Regions from separate parts of the Streptomyces sp. NPDC056161 genome, predicted to be linked through region 1. Evidence: riboswitches for the same ligand, from Rfam matches in the RefSeq annotation. Region 1 holds a riboswitch; each other region holds the start of a gene.

What was found. Region 1 has a riboswitch for S-adenosylmethionine ahead of ACFC09_RS39230 (aminotransferase class V-fold PLP-dependent enzyme). Riboswitches for the same ligand answer to the same signal wherever they lie in the genome.
Region 2: another riboswitch for S-adenosylmethionine. It lies ahead of ACFC09_RS12710 (amino acid ABC transporter permease); the one in region 1 lies ahead of ACFC09_RS39230 (aminotransferase class V-fold PLP-dependent enzyme).
Region 3: another riboswitch for S-adenosylmethionine. It lies ahead of thrC (threonine synthase); the one in region 1 lies ahead of ACFC09_RS39230 (aminotransferase class V-fold PLP-dependent enzyme).

What each region holds. Positions count from the first base shown of each region.
Region 1 covers NZ_JBHJUV010000066.1:24,730-30,003, reverse strand. Annotated here, with positions in the region: gene trpD (anthranilate phosphoribosyltransferase) at 1-238, shown strand, start outside; gene ACFC09_RS39240 (PRC-barrel domain-containing protein) at 393-749, shown strand; gene ACFC09_RS39235 (hypothetical protein) at 775-948, shown strand; SAM riboswitch class IV at 1,032-1,148, shown strand; gene ACFC09_RS39230 (aminotransferase class V-fold PLP-dependent enzyme) at 1,332-2,705, shown strand; gene ACFC09_RS39225 (Lrp/AsnC family transcriptional regulator) at 2,745-3,026, opposite strand; gene ACFC09_RS39220 (rhomboid family intramembrane serine protease) at 3,023-3,766, opposite strand; gene ACFC09_RS39215 (hypothetical protein) at 3,922-4,161, shown strand; gene ACFC09_RS39210 (NYN domain-containing protein) at 4,201-5,274, shown strand, end outside.
Region 2 covers NZ_JBHJUV010000011.1:69,709-74,982, forward strand. Annotated here, with positions in the region: gene ACFC09_RS12695 (hypothetical protein) at 1-264, opposite strand, end outside; gene ACFC09_RS12700 (putative leader peptide) at 694-813, shown strand; gene ACFC09_RS12705 (glutathione S-transferase C-terminal domain-containing protein) at 918-1,802, shown strand; SAM riboswitch class IV at 1,881-1,990, shown strand; gene ACFC09_RS12710 (amino acid ABC transporter permease) at 2,346-3,326, shown strand; gene ACFC09_RS12715 (amino acid ABC transporter ATP-binding protein) at 3,323-4,129, shown strand; gene ACFC09_RS12720 (transporter substrate-binding domain-containing protein) at 4,313-5,274, shown strand, end outside.
Region 3 covers NZ_JBHJUV010000030.1:52,812-58,085, reverse strand. Annotated here, with positions in the region: gene ACFC09_RS26280 (trehalose-6-phosphate synthase) at 1-416, opposite strand, end outside; gene ACFC09_RS26275 (glucosyl-3-phosphoglycerate synthase) at 500-1,447, opposite strand; SAM riboswitch class I at 1,606-1,770, shown strand; gene thrC (threonine synthase) at 1,789-3,072, shown strand; gene ACFC09_RS26265 (MoaD/ThiS family protein) at 3,283-3,558, shown strand; gene ACFC09_RS26260 (cold-shock protein) at 3,994-4,197, shown strand; gene groL (chaperonin GroEL) at 4,780-5,274, shown strand, end outside.

The DNA of each region.
Region 1 (5,274 bases):
GCGCGGCGCCGACCCCGCCTACAACGCGGCGGTGGCCCGCCGCCTGCTGGACGGCGAGCCGGGTCCGGTACGGGATGCCGTCCTGCTGAACTCGGCGGCGGCCCTGGTGGCCCTGGAGCCGGGGGACGGGCCGTTGGTGGAGCAGATCCGCGCCGCCATGGCCAAGGCCGCGGAGTCGATCGACTCGGGCGCGGCCAGGCACTCCCTGGACCGCTGGGTGAGCGCCAGTCACGCCTAGGGCCGCGACCCGGCAAACCTTTCCGGCCACGGACCCGGCAGACCCTTCCGGTCACGGCACCAGCACCCGGACGGCTCACGGGAAATACCAGGTCAAACTGGTCATAGTACAGTGGGGCACAGGAGAGTCCCCGGCGGGCCGCAAGGAGCCAGGCATGATCCATCCAGCCGATATCCGCGAGTGGCGCAACCGTGACGTGATCGACCCCGAGGGCCGCAAGATCGGTGCTCTGGAAGGGGTCTACGTGGACACCACCACCGACGCGCCGTCCGTGGCCACCGTCCGTACCGGGCTGCCCACTCGGCAGCGACTCGTCTTCGTCCCTGTCGACGAGGCGACCGTAGGACCCGGATACGTGCGGGTGGCGTACACGAAGGGGCAGGTGAGGAAGGCGCCGTCGATCGGCACGGACGGCGTCCTGCCGGCGGCCCGCGAGGAAGAGATCTTCAAGCACTACGACCGGCCCTACGAGCCCGGCGCCGACCGCGGGCGCCGCCTCGCGCGCCGCTGAGGCCGAACCGAGGAGGTGGCCGCCCGTGTTGGCGTTCTTCCTGTTCCTGATCCTCGTGGCGGTCGTCCTGGGACTGGTCGGCACGGTGGTGCAGGGACTGACCTATCTTCTGGTCATCGGCGTGGTGGTCTTCGTGGCCGACCTCCTGCTGGTCGGCGCGCGCTGGGCGCGGCGATCGCACCGGCGCCTCGTCCGCTGACGGGGCCGCGCCCACGCGTGTGTGCGTCCCGTCATCCGGACACGAGTTGCGGGCGATCGATCACCCGCGTATTTTTCCGTCCAGGTCATGAGTGACAGTCATTCGGCCCCGGCCGACTGTCCGGCAACCCTCCGTCCGTGGCGGGGTGCCCCGGGTGAAGACCAGGCCGTAGGCAGCGAGGTCTGCGGCAAGCGCGGACCCCTCGTGGAATCCAGGGGTCCTGGACGCCGAGGGAGCCACCCGTGAGCAAGCGAATGCGATAGGGCCGCAGAGCCCCGCCTCCGCACCCCCTTTTTTCCTTCCCGCGCTGAGCCGCACCCGTCGTACCGGTGCGTACTGGTGCTCGCGCGGTGAATTCCGCCTGCCTTCACGGGAGTTGTGCCATGTCCGTCTCCACGTCCGTCTCCACCGCTGCCTCCGCCCCGTCCGTGTGCGCCCCGCTGCCCGTGCTGGGCCGCGACGTCACCGTCCCGCTCGTCACCGGCGGCGAGGTCACCTACGCCGCGCTCGACTACGCGGCCAGCGCCCCCGCCCTCCAGCGCGTCTGGGACGACGTCGCCGCGTACGCCCCCTACTACGGCAGCGTGCACCGCGGCGCCGGCTACCTCTCGCAGCTGTCCACCGACCTGTTCGAGAACGCCCGCGCGACCGTCGCCGGGTTCCTGGACTGCCGCGCCGACGACCAGGTGATCTTCACCCGCTCCACCACCGACTCGCTCAACCTCCTCGCCGCCGTGGTCCCGGCCGACTGCCAGGTCTTCGTCTTCGAGACCGAGCACCACGCCTCCCTGCTGCCCTGGAAGAACGCCCGGGTCAGCTATCTCGACGCGCCCGACACCCCGGCACAGGCCGTCGCGACCCTCCGGCGGGCGCTGGGCGAGCGTGACCCGCAGGCCCCGGCCCTGGTCTGCGTCACCGGCGCCTCCAACGTCACCGGTGAGCTGTGGCCGGTGCGCGAGCTGGCCGCCGCCGCCCATGAGCACGGCGCCCGGATCGTCCTGGACGCCGCCCAGCTCGCCCCGCACCACCCGGTGTCGGTGCGCGACCTCGACGTCGACTGGGTCGCCTTCTCCGGGCACAAGCTGTACGCCCCCTTCGGCGCCGGCGTGCTGGCCGGCCGCGCCGACTGGCTGCGCGCGGCGGAGCCGTACCTCGCGGGCGGCGGGGCAAGCCGTACGGTCACCCGGCGGGCGGACGGGGGCGTGGCCGTGGAGTGGCACGAGACGGCCGCCCGCCACGAGGCCGGCTCGCCGAACGTGATCGGCGCCTACGCCGTCGCCTCCGCCTGCAAGGCGCTCACCGAGGCCGGCTTCGACACCCTGGTCGCCCGTGAGCGGCACCTGATCGACACGGTCCGCGCGGGTCTCGCCGAGGTCCCCGAGGTCAGGGTGCTGTCCCTGTTCGGCGACGACGCCCCCAGGGTGGGCGTGCTCTCCTTCGTGGTCGAGGGCTGGAACAGCTCCCACTTCGCCGCGGCGCTCTCCGCCGAGTACGGCATCGGCGTCCGCGACGGGCTGTTCTGCGCCCACCCCCTCGTCCGCACCCTGCTGGGCACCGATCCGCAGTCCCAGGGCGAGTGCGGTGCCCCCGAGGCGGCACCGGGCGAGAAGTCCCTCAACGCCGTGCGCGTCAGCTTCGGCGCGGGTACGCCGGACGAGCACGTGGAGCGGTTCGTGACCGCCGTCAGGGAGTTGGTCCGCGACGGCGCGAAGTGGCAGTACCGCACCGTGGACGGCCGCTGCGTCCCGGCGTCCTGACCGGCTCCCGGAACCCGCTGACCGGCCCCTCGGGGCCGGTCAGCTGTCCAGTCCGATGGCGAAGGCCGCTTCCAGGTCGTGCTGGGAGTACGTACGGAAGGCGACGTGGGTGTCCGTGGCCTGCACGCCCTGGATCTTGCTGATGCGGCCGGGGATGACCTCGGCGAGGTCCTCGTGCTGCCCGACCCGGACCATGGCGATCAGGTCGTAGGTGCCGGTGACCGAGAAGACCTCGCTGACGCTGTCCAGCCCGGCGATCTGCTCGGCGATCTCGGGGATCCGGTCCACGCTGGTCTTGATGAGCACGATCGCGGTGATCACGGCTGGTTCTCTCCCTCGGGAGCCGGAGCTGGGGCGGCCTTCACTCTAGCCGCACGCCCGAACCGCACCCAGGCGAAGACGAAGCCCAGCGAGAAGCCCACCAAATGGGCCAGATAGGCCACCCCGGGCCCCTCGGTGGCCTGCCGGGCCGCCGCCCATTGCAGGGCCGCCCAGAAGGGCAGGACGACCCAGGCGGGAAAGCGCAGCGGGAGGAAGAACAGGAAAGGGAGCAGACTGGTGACACGGGCGCCGGGGAACAGGTACAGGAAAGCTCCCAGGACCGCGGAGATCGCCCCGGAGGCGCCGACCAGGGACTGCTGGGAGGCGGCGTTGGCGGCGGCGTAGCCGATCAGCGCCAGATATCCGCAGCCGACGTAGAACAGGGTGAACTGGACGCGGCCCATCCGTTCCTCGGTCATCACTCCGAAGACGTAGAGGAACAGCATGTTGCCGAGCAGATGCACCCAGCTGCCGTGCACGAACAGGGCCGTGGCGGGGGTGAGGGCGTCACCGACCGGGCCGGCGAACAGGTCCGTGGGGATGACGCCCCAGCGCCGGAAGTAGGCCCGCTGGGCGGCCAGCAGCTCGTCACCGGTGCCGTACGTCGGATTGAAGCCGGACGCGGGCCCGATCAGGAAGATCAGGCAGCACAGGGCGATCAGGACGTGCGTCATCGGCGCCGACGAGCCGCGGACCGCTCGGTAGATCCGCCGGGCCGTCGCGCTCCAGTTGCTGATCATGGCTACAGAGCATGACGTAAGGGGACGCAGTAGCACAGACCGCCTCGCCGCCATGGACGAACGGGCGGCGAGTACCCGCCAGGCCGTAGGGTTACGAGCCACACGTGCCGGGCAGACCGCGCGTCACGGAGACTAGAAGGAGGCGAACGGTCGCGATGCCGGTTCCCCTGCCGACCGCCACGACGCGTTGGCGCTGCACCCTCTGCGGCAACCTCACGCGTTTCGACGTCACACGCGCGTCGAAGGTCGTCGAGTACGTCCACCTGGACCTCGCCGGCGAGCCGAAGGTCGAGGAGCGCGAGGTGGTCAGTGAGACCATCGAGTCGGTGCGCTGCCGCTGGTGCAACGCAGTGGACCAGGTGGAACTGGTGGACAGGCCGGGTGCCGACTCCTGAGCGAGGGAGGCGGTCCCGTACCGGTATTGGGGTGTGAGGATGGTGGAGACCACAGGCGAGGGGCCGGGCGACGGCGCCGCCGAGGTGCTTGACCGTCCGCTGCCCGACGGTGTGCGCCGCCGGGTCGTGCAGATCGTCTCGGACGGCTTCGGTGCCCTGACGGTCGGTGAACTGCCCAGCCAGTTGCGGCAGTATGCCCGGTTCGCTCCGAACCGCCGCGCCAAGTTCGCGGGCAATGCCATGGCCGCAGCCCTGGAGAACGATCCGCTGTTCCGGCAGCGCATCGGCGAGAAACTGAGAGAGACGCAGCCGGAACTCTGCGGCGCCCTCGACTCCGGCTCGCCGCCCCCGGCCGCGGACCCGCTCGACGTGGCGGCCGCGGCCTATGTGCTCCGCCCCACCGGCTGGGTGAAGCTGGTGGCCGCGGCGGGCGAGGAGGCCCAGCGGGCGGACGCCGAGCGCGCCGACGAGGAGAGCCGGGCCGAACTGGACCGGCTGCGCGCCGAACTGGACCGGGCCCGCGAGCAGACCCGCGCCGAGACCGAACGGCTGCGTGCCGAACTGGAATCGGCCAAGCGGGAAGCCGAATCGCTGCACCGCAAGCTGCGGGCCGCCCTCAGCGACGTCAAGCGGGGCGAAGCCGCGCTGCGCAAGGTCCAGGGCGAGATCGAGGCGGTGCGCGCCGACGGGCAGGCCCAGGTCTCCACGGCCGAGAGCGAGACCCGGCGGCTCAAGGCCCGCCTGGGGGAGGTCGAGGCCGCCCTGGAGGCCAGCCGCAGGGCGGCCCGGGAGGGGCGCAGCGTCGAGGACATGCGGGTGCGGCTGCTGCTCGACACGGTGCTGGACGCGGCCCAGGGGCTGCGCCGGGAGCTGGCGCTGCCCCCCGTCTCGGTGCGGCCCGCCGAGACCGTCGACGCGGTGGAGCCGGGTCGGATGACCCCGAAGGACATCGCCGCACGGGCGCTGTCCGAGCACGATCCGGCGATCCTGGACCAGCTTCTCGCCCTGCCGCAGGCGCACTTGGTGGTCGACGGCTACAACGTCACCAAGACCGGCTATCCGCAGATGCCGCTGGAGCGGCAGCGGCTGCGGCTGCTCGGCCAGCTCTCGCAG
Region 2 (5,274 bases), on a different contig from region 1:
GATCAGCAGCTTGTTGCGCCAGGAGGCCGCGTCGTTGGCCTGCGTCCAGTCGTCCTCCAGGTCGGCGGCGGTGATCAGCGCGGCCTTCGCCCCCGCCCGGGTCAGCGCCGGGGTGGCGGACGGGCTCGGGGACCGTTCGGCGGCGGGCGAGACGGACACCGTGTCGGAGGCCCCGCCGTCGTTCGCGCAGGCGACCACGGTCAGCAGTGACCCCGCGGCCAGGGCCGGGGCGAGGACACGCACAGGACGGGACGGACGGTTCATCGCGGCTGCCTCCTCGAAACGCGGTACGTCCCTCAACGCCACCACCCCGCACGACGGCCGACCAGCACAGCCGGGCCGTTCGGGTGACGCGGGGTGGGGGTGCGGAGCGGCGAAGACGAGGGAGGCAGGTGCGGTGGCAGCGGTAGCGGCTTGTGGTGGCAGTGGTGACGGTTGCGGTGGTGGCGGTGGTGGTGGCGGTGGCGGTTGCGGTGGTTGCGGTGGTGGTGGTGGTGGCTGTGGTGACGGTTGCGATGGTGGCGGTGGTGGTGGTCCGTGCCGGGCGGGCGCCGGCCCGTACCGTTCCGCCGTCGGCGGGAAGCCGTTGGGCCGGACGTGGCTGCCGGTGTCCGGGCGGCGGACGCCCCCTTGACGCCGTGCGGAGGCCGATCGACACTCCAGAAGGGAATCCTAGTGAAAAGGTAGGGAAGAATGACGCGCCGTGGGACGAGCACCGGCCGCAGCGGCCGCGCGCCCTCGCTCCCGCTGCTGACGTCCCGCCGTCACATCGACCTCCAGCGCGTCTGCAGCGCGATCGGCCGTCCGGCCTGACCGGCTCCCTACCGCCCCGGCCGACACAGGCCCCCTCGCACCCATCGACCGATGACGCTGCGCCGCGGTACGCCGCGCGCCCGCACCCGGGGAGACACATGTCCGTGTCCAGCACGCCACTCGCCGCCGTCCCGTCCGCCCAGCGGTCGGCCCGCTTCCGGGGCAGGATCGGCCGGGACGCCCACAGCGGCCACTACGCCGTGCCACGCCGTTACCGGCTCCACCTCACCACCGCCTGCCCGGACGGCCTGCGGATCGCGGTGGGGCACAGCCTCCTCGCCCTGGACGACATCTGTCCCATCACCTTCCTCACCGCCGTCCCCGACTGTCCCGGCGGCGGCCACTCGGCGCTGCGCCCGCTGTACGAGGCCAGCGCGCACCGCTACGCCGGACCGGCCCTGGCGCCGGTGCTCAGCGACGACTGGTCCGGGCGGATCGTCAGCAGCCACGCCCCCGACATCCTGCGCGACCTCGACCGGTGCTTCGGCGACGGGCGCGCCCGGCTCTACCCGAGCGGCGCCGAGACCGAGATCGAGGAGGTGGAACGGCTGTGCGCGCAGGGCATCGAGGCGGCCGCACAGCGCGCGGGCCGGGTCGGCGCCGAACCGGCCGAACGGGCCGCCGCGCTCGACGTCCTGACCGACACCCTGGCCCGCCTGGAACGGCGCCTGACCGGGCGGGAGTTCCTGGTCGGCGACGGACTCACCGCCGCCGACGTCGAGTTGTGGGTCGCCCTGGTCCAACTCGACACCGTGCACCGCCACCACCTCGACGCCGCCGCGGTGCACCGGGTGGCCGGCCACCCGGCGCTGTGGGCGCACGCCAGGCGCCTCGCCGCCCGGCCGGCCTTCGGCGCCCACCTCGACCTGGACGGCATCGCCCGCCGCCACCACGCCCGTTGCGCGGGTCTCGAAGCGGCCGGCTCGGCCGTCCAGATCCTGGACTGGGCGCACCACACGGCCGCCGCCCCCGGCTCCCGGCACAGGTGAGCGGGGCCGGCGGCCGGTCCAGTCCGCGGACGGACGTTGACATAAACCCGGCGGACTGTCTTACTTACCGCTCAGAACGGTCATGAGCGTCAGCGACAAGCCCTGGCTTGCTGACCGGCAACCCTCGCACCGCGGTGGGGTGCCCCAGGTGAGGACCGGACCGGATGACGTTTCGGTAAGCGCGAGGGCCCGCAGCGGCCAGAAATGCGAGTGACGGACATGTACGCAGCTCCCCGGACGGCCCTCGGCCGCCCCCAGAGCTGCGTACATCCGTACGCCGGGCTGCTCGTCGCCGACCGGACGGTCGATCTGCTCCGCGTGAACAGCGCACTGTGTACCGCGCCGGGCCGTGCCCGCTGCCGGGGCTGACAGCACTTCCAGCCCCCGCGATCCCCGCGCCCGCCCACCCAGTGGTGTGCCCCCGCCCGCCCAGCTCCCGGTTCCCGTGCCGTTCCGTGTGCCGCGCCGCGCCGTAGTGCCGTCGCCGTGGCCATGCCGATCCGGCTCCGCCCCCGGGGGTGTCCGAACCCGCCGGAGCCCGTCATGTCCGAACCCCCGGGCGGCGCCGTGTCCGTCACCGCGCCGCCGTCAGCCGACACACCGTCAAAACCCCTGTCCGCGCAGCGAGTCGTACCGCTGCGCAGGCCCGGCCGGTGGATCGCCTCGGCCGTCGTGCTGGTGCTCGTGGCGCAGATCGCGCACGGACTGGCCACGAATCCCTTCTACCAATGGGACCGCTTCCGCTACTGGTTCCTTCGGCCCAGCATCCTCGACGGGCTCCTCATCACCCTCGAAGTCACCGCGTTCAGCGCCGTGCTGGGCCTGCTCGGTGGCATCCTGCTGGCGCTCGGCCGGCTCTCCGGCAGCCCCGTGCTGCGCGCCGTCAGCTGGACGTACACCTGGCTGTTCCGGTCCGTGCCGCTGATCGTCGTACTGATCTTCCTCTACAACTTCTCGGCCCTGTACCGGACGGTGGGTCTCGGCGTCCCCTTCGGTCCCTCCTTCGTCAGCTTCGACGAGTCGAAGCTGGCCACCGACATGGTGGTGGCCGTGGTCGGCCTCAGCCTCAACGAGGCGGCGTACGCGGCGGAGGTGGTCCGCGGCGGCATCCTCTCCGTCGACCAGGGCCAGCACGAGGCCGCCGCCGCGCTCGGCCTGCCGAAGGGCTACCAGTTCACCCGGATCGTGTTCCCGCAGGCCCTCAGGTCCATCACGCCGAACTACGTCAACCAGCTCATCGGCCTGGTCAAGAGCACGTCCCTGGTGTTCTACGTGTCGCTGCTCGACCTGTTCGGCTCGGTCCAGACCATGGGCAGCACCTATCCCGGCGACATCGTGCCGCTGCTGCTGGTGGCCACCGTCTGGTACCTGATCCTCACCAGCGCGGTGTCCGTCGTCCAGTTCTACGTCGAGCGGCACTTCGCCCGGGGCGCCACCCGGACCCTGCCGCCGACCCCCCTGCAACGGGCCCGCTCCGGGCTCACCGCACTGCGTGCCCGACTGCGCCGGGAGGCCGCCGTATGACCGCCGCCACGTCCGCCGTCACGCCCACCGGGCAGGCCCAGGCCCCCGTCGCCCTGGAGGTGCACAACGTGCACAAGTGGTACGGCGCCCATCGCGTCCTCGACGGCATCGACCTGACCGTGCGTCCCGGCGAGGTCACCGTCATAATCGGCCCGTCCGGATCCGGCAAGTCCACGCTGCTGAGGGTGATCAACCACCTGGAGAAACCCGAGATCGGACACGTCAGCGTCGGCGGCGAACTGATCGGCGTCCGACGCAGCGGGGACCGGCTCAAGGAACTGAGCGAACGGGCCATCCTGGCCCAGCGCGGCCGGATCGGCTTCGTCTTCCAGAACTTCAACCTCTTCCCGCACCTGACCGTGCTCGACAACGTCGCCGCCGCCCCCGTGGCCACCGGGCGGCTGTCCAGGTCCAAGGCCCAGGAGCTGGCCCGCGACCTGCTCGGCCGGGTCGGACTCGGCGACCGGACGGGCGCCTACCCGCGGCAGTTGTCCGGCGGCCAGCAGCAGCGCGTCGCCATCGCCCGTGCCCTCGCGCTGCGCCCCGGCATCATCCTGTTCGACGAACCGACGTCGGCGCTCGACCCGGAACTCGTCGGCGAGGTGCTCTCCGTCATCAAGGACCTCGCGACCAGCGGCACCACCCTCGTCATCGTCACCCACGAGATCGGCTTCGCCCGCGAGGTCGCCGACCGGATCGTCTTCATCGACAGCGGCCGGATCGTCGAACAGGGCCCGCCCGCCGACATCCTGGACCGACCCCGGCACGAGCGCACCAGGGACTTCCTGAGCAAGGTCCTGTGACCGCCGCCGGACCGGCGTCGGCACCGCCCTCGTACCACCCGGCACCACCCCCTGCCACCGGCACGCACCACCGCAGGTCCGCGCCGGCTTCCCCCCTCACCCCTCACCCCTCACCCCTCACCCTCACCCTCACCCTCACCCTCACCCTCACCCCTCACCCTCACCCAGCGACGAAGGACAGCCATGCCCACCCAGCTCTCCCGACGCGGCCTGATACGCGGCGTCACCGCGGCGGCGGCCGCCGCCACCCTCGCCCCGGTCCTCGCCGCCTGCGGGGGCGACAGCGAGGCCGCCACCACCGACCCCGCGGGCTCGGTCACCATAGGTCTGCTGTCCAACGGCGCGGCCAAGGAGACCACCTTGAAGGTCTCCGAGGTGAAGTCCATCAGCGCGCAGCTGCCCGCCGCCCTCAAGAAGACCGGCAAGCTGGTGATCGCGTCCGGCACCCTGCCCGCCGGTTCCGCGCCGCTCGGCTATGTGGGCAGCGACCAGAAGACGCTCACCGGCTGCGAGGTCGACCTCGCCCGACTGGTGGCCGCCGTCCTCGGCCTCGAACCCGAGTTCCAGCAGGCGACGTGGGAGAACATGTTCATCGCCATCGACAGCGGCAAGTCCGACGTCGGCTTCGCCAACATCACCGTCACCGAGGAACGCAAGAAGAAGTACGAGTTCGCCTCCTACCGGAAGGACGACCTCGCCTTCGAGGTGCGCAAGGACAGCACCTGGAACTTCGACGACGACTACGAGAACCTCGCCGGCAGGACGGTCTCCGTCGGCAGCGGCACCAACCAGGAGAAGATCCTCCTGGAGTGGAAGGCGAAGCTGGCGAAGGAGGGCAAGAACCTCACCGTCAAGTACTACCAGGACAACAACAGCCTCTACCTCGCCCTGAGCAGCGGCAAGATCGACGTGTACCTCGGCCCCAGTCCGGCTCTCTCCTACCACGCGGCGAAGACCGCCGGCACCCCGCAGGCGACCCGGGTCGCGGGCCGGTTCTCCGGCGCCGGCACGACGCTCCAGGGCCTGATCGCGGCGACCGCCAAGAAGGGCAGCGGCCTCGCCAAGCCCCTGGCCGACGCCATCAACTACCTCATCGACAACGGCCAGTACGCCAAGTGGCTCACCGCCTGGAACCTCTCCGGCGA
Region 3 (5,274 bases), on a different contig from region 1:
GCCTCCTCGGCCAGCGCCTCCGCGAACGCCCGGTTGTAGGTCTCGTACGACGCCCACTGGCGGCGGAACTCCGCGTCGAAGACGGGCTCCAGCGGGGTCTGGTACAGCATGTGGTGGACGAACCAGAGGACCGAGTTCGCGATGCCGTTGTACGCGTCCGCGTGCACGTCGGCCGGGACCGCGAGCATCCGCACACCGTCCTCGCCCACACCGCGCCGCACCGCCTCCCGGTCGCCGTCGGACAGCGCCGAGCACACCCACAGCGCGCCCGCCTCGGGCCCGATCGCCGACAGCCCGGAGACCAGCCCGCCGCCGCCCCGCCTGGCGGCCAGCGAGCCGTCCTCCCGGACGCCGTACGAGACCGGGCCGCGGTTGGACGCGACCAGCACCTGGGCAGCACCCTGCGTGGAAGCCATACGCCTCAACCTAGCCCGGCCCGGAAACGCTCAAACGTACGGTTGCGGCCAGTCAGCGGTCGTATACGGCCAGTTTCTCTTGCTCACGCGACCTGGCGCCGCGCGTACTCGGCGATCTCCACCATGGGCGGCCGTTCCTCGGTGTCCACCGCGTGGGTGTGCGGCTCGAAACCGTCCTCGCCCCGCTCGAACTGGGTGAGGCGCGGCCGTACCAGGTGTCCGCGGGCCAGTCGCAGCTGGGCGGTGCGGTAGATCGCCGCGGCCATCCGGCCGAGCGCCTGCCCGTCCTGGTGCCGGTGTTTGCGCACACCCACGTCGACCTGGGCGAGCGCGTCCAGGCCCACCAGGTGCAGGGCGTCGACCAGCATGCCCAGCTCGACGCCGTACCCGACCGGGAACGGCAGCTGTTCCAGCAGCGAGCGGCGAGCCGCGTACTCGCCGCCGAGCGGCTGCACGAAACCGGCCAGCTGCGGCCAGTGCATGTTGAGCAGCGGGCGGGCCATCAGCTCGGTGACCCGGCCGCCCTGCCCGGCCGCGCCGGCCAGCGGGCGGTCATACATGGCCTTGACCAGGTCGACGTCCGGCTCGGTGAGCAGCGGGCCGACGATCCCGGTGACGAAGTCGGAGGAGAAGTCCCGCAGGTCGGCGTCGACGAAGCAGACGATGTCCCCGCTGGTGACCAGCAGCGAGCGCCACAGCACCTCGCCCTTGCCGGGGACGGTGGGCAGCCGGGGCAGGATGTCGTCGCGGTGCACCACCCGGGCGCCCGCCGCGGCGGCCACCTCGGAGGTGCGGTCGGTGGATCCCGAGTCGACGACGACGATCTCGTCGACCAGCGGCACCTCCCGCAGCATGAGGTCGTGCCGGACGGCGGCGACGATGGCGCCGACCGTCGCCTCCTCGTCGAGCGCGGGCAGGACCACGGAGACCGACAGGCCGGTGCGTTGTTTCGCGGCGAGTATCTTGTGCAGCGGTCGATCGGTCACGGACCAGGAGCGGGTGGCCAGCCAGCGTTCCACTTCTTCCAGCACGGTCGGCGGCTCCTCACTGTCGTGATCACACCAGGTGCGTGTGTGACCCATCTCGCGGTTCGGACGACTATCTCAACTGTCCTGGCCTTCGGTTACAGTCTTGAACAACGCGGATGACCATCGCATGTCGGGGGTCATCGGTGTACACAACCGCATACAGCTCATCCAGAGGGGCAGAGGGACACGGCCCGATGAAGCCCCGGCAACCCTCCAGTCGGTACTCGTACTGATCGCAGCGCAATCCGATCGTTCTCGCGAGGCTCCCGGCTCGGGAAGGTGCCAATTCCGTCTCACGGCGAGATGCGTCGTGGGGAAGATGAGGAGAAAGGGCCTCGCCTCACATGGCTGTGCAGACCGTTGCAAGCACCACGAACCCGACCGTCGACCTCGGCCCCGCCGCTGCCCTGAGCTGCCGCGAATGCGGTCACCGGGTACCGCTCGGCCCGGTGTTCGCCTGCGAGGAGTGTTTCGGCCCGCTGGAGATCGCGTACGACTACTCGGCGTACGACACCGAGGAACTGCGCCGCACGATCGAGGCGGGACCCGCGAACATCTGGCGCTACGCGCCGCTGCTGCCCGTCCCCGCGGACGTGGCCGAGAAGCCGAATCTGAACCCCGGCTGGACCAAGCTGGTCCAGGCCGACAACCTGGCCCGCGAGCTGGGCGTCACCGGCGGCCTGTACGTCAAGGACGACTCCGGCAACCCGACCCACTCCTTCAAGGACCGGGTGGTCGCCCAGGCGCTGGAGGCGGCGCGCGCCTTCGGCTTCACCACCCTCTCCTGCTCCTCGACCGGCAACCTGGCCGGAGCCGTCGGCGCCGCCGCCGCCCGCGCGGGCCTGCGCTCCTGCGTGTTCATCCCGCACGACCTGGAGCAGGGCAAGGTCGTCATGGCCGCGGTCTACGGCGGTGACCTCGTCGGCATCGAGGGCACCTACGACGACGTGAACCGTTTCTGCTCCGAGCTGATCGGCGACCCGGCCGGCGAGGGCTGGGGCTTCGTCAACGTCAACCTGCGGCCGTACTACGCGGAGGGCTCCAAGACCCTGGCGTACGAGATCTGCGAGCAGCTCGGCTGGCGGCTGCCCGACCAGATCGTCGTCCCGATCGCCTCCGGCTCCCAGCTCACCAAGATCGACAAGGGTCTGAAGGAGCTGATCGCGCTGGGTCTCGTCGAGGACCGGCCCTACAAGATCTTCGGCGCGCAGGCCGAGGGCTGCTCGCCGGTGTCGGCCGCGTTCAAGGCCGGACACGAGGTGGTCCGGCCGCAGAAGCCGAACACCATCGCCAAGTCCCTGGCGATCGGCAACCCGGCCGACGGCCCCTACGTCCTCGACATCGCGCGCCGCACCGGCGGCGCCGTGGAGGACGTCACGGACGAGCAGATCGTCGACGCGATCAAGCTGCTGGCGCAGACCGAGGGCATCTTCGCGGAGACGGCCGGCGGGGTGACCGTCGGCGTGGCGAAGAAGCTGATCGAGAACGGCGTCCTCGACCCCGCGCTCACCACGGTCGTCCTCAACACCGGCGACGGCCTCAAGACCCTCGACGCGGTGGCCGGCACCGGCCTGACCGCCACCATCCGTCCGAACCTGGACTCCTTCCGAGCGGCCGGCCTCGCATGACCGGCGGCTCCGCATGACCGGCGGCTCCGTATGACCGGCGGTTCCGCATGACTGGCGGTTCCGCATGAACGGCGGCGCGCCGTCGGCCGGTCCTGACCGAGTCCGCGTCCGAGGCCGCATCCGAGGTCGTATGCGCGCCGCGAGCCGGCGGAGCCCGTCACTCCCCTTCCCCGCCGCACCACCTGTGCACCCGACCGGAGGTCACACCGCATGAGCGTCACCGTTCGTATCCCCACCATTCTGCGCACCTACACCGGAGGTCAGGCCGAGGTGAGCGCCGAGGGCGCCAACCTCGGTGAGGTGATCGCCGACCTGGAGAAGAACCACACGGGCATCGCCGCCCGGGTCCTGGACGACCAGGGCCAACTGCGCCGCTTCGTCAACGTGTACGTGAACGACGACGACGTCCGCTTCGAGCAGGGCCTCCAGACCGTCACCCCGGAGGGCGCGGGCGTCTCCATCATCCCGGCCGTGGCCGGCGGCTGACCCCTCGTTACCTTCGGTTACGCCTGTCACCGACTGTTCATCGGATCGCCCCCTCCGTGAGAGAAGCGGAGGGGGCAATTCAGTGGGGTTGAGCGCGGTAGAGTTGGGGAACGCGAGCCCCACGCCCGGGGCGCGGTCCCTGGAAATCATTCCGCGCGCCCCGCAAGAAGTCGCCAATCTGTGCGCGTTTTTTGTGGCTTTTACTCCTTTTATGAGGCCCGACTTGCCCTGAATTCTGGTGAATTCTCGGGAGATTCCCGACCGGGTACGTCCAGATTTCTCGTCCGATTGACCTGTTGCAGACGGCAGTTGGACAGATACATTCAGCCGCGGTCGACGCGTTCCGGCGCACGCCCCCAAACCTTGGGGGGTGAGGTCTGACCCGGGTCCGCGAGGTGTGGATCTGTGCAAGGGCCAGTAATAGGGGAGTTAGGCATGGCTCAGGGCACCGTCAAGTGGTTCAACGCGGAGAAGGGGTACGGCTTCATCGCGGTCGACGGTGGTGCGGACGTCTTCGTCCATTACAGCGCCATTCAGATGGACGGCTACCGCACCCTGGAAGAGGGCCAGCGGGTCGAGTTCGAGATCTCGCAGGGTCAGAAGGGCCCGCAGGCCGACATGGTTCGCGTCACCGCCTGAATTTTCTTGTCGCGAAGGACCCGCACCTTTACGGGTACGGGTCCTTCGCCATGTCCTTATGTCCTGCGCCGGAGTCGTCATCCGTTCCCGGCGCCGTCCCGGCACCTGTTCCCGGCGCCTGTTCCGGCACCTGTTCCGGCACCTGATTCCCCGTTGCCCGCTCCCGTCGCCGTACGGGCGCGCGCCGACGCGTGTTCGCGCACGGCTGACGCACCCCCGGCACGCCGGAAGCCGACCGCTCTCCCCTTCGGACCCCTCGGTGCCCGCTTCGCGGGCGCGCCTTGCTCCCACCCGTCACCCGACCACCACCCCTTGGAGCCCGCTTCGCGGGCGCGCCTTGCTCCCACCCGTCACCCGACCACCACCCCTTGGAGCCCGCTTCGCGGGCGCGCCTTGCACTCGACCCACCCGAGTGCTAATCATTGGCGTTAGCACTCTGAAGGTGAGAGTGACAATGAAGGACCGGGTCGGTGAGGCCCGCAGGCCGGGTGGGGCAAGGAACCACGAGGCCGGTGAGCCGTCCGTCGCGGGCGCGGGCGCGGTCCGTTGGAATCACCCCCAGTCCTGGAGGGACCACTTCACATGGCCAAGATCATCGCGTTCGACGAGGAGGCGCGGCGCGGCCTTGAGCGCGGTATGAACCAGCTCGCCGACGCCGTCAAGGTCACCCTCGGCCCCAAGGGCCGCAACGTCGTCCTTGAGAAGAAGTGGGGCGCCCCCACGATCACCAACGATGGTGTCTCCATCGCCAAGGAGATCGAGCTGGAGGACCCGTACGAGAAGATCGGCGCCGAGCTGGTCAAGGAAGTCGCCAAGAAGACGGACGACGTCGCCGGTGACGGTACGACCACCGCGACCGTCCTCGCCCAGGCCCTGGTCAAGGAGGGCCTGCGCAACGTCGCCGCCGGTGCCAACCCGATGGCCCTGAAGCGCGGTATCGAGAAGGCCGTCGAGGCCGTCTCCACCGCCCTGCTGGAGCAGGCGAAGGACGTCGAGACCAAGGAGCAGATCGCCTCCACGGCCTCCATCTCCGCCGCCGACACCCAGATCGGCGAGCTGATCGCCGAGGCCATGGAC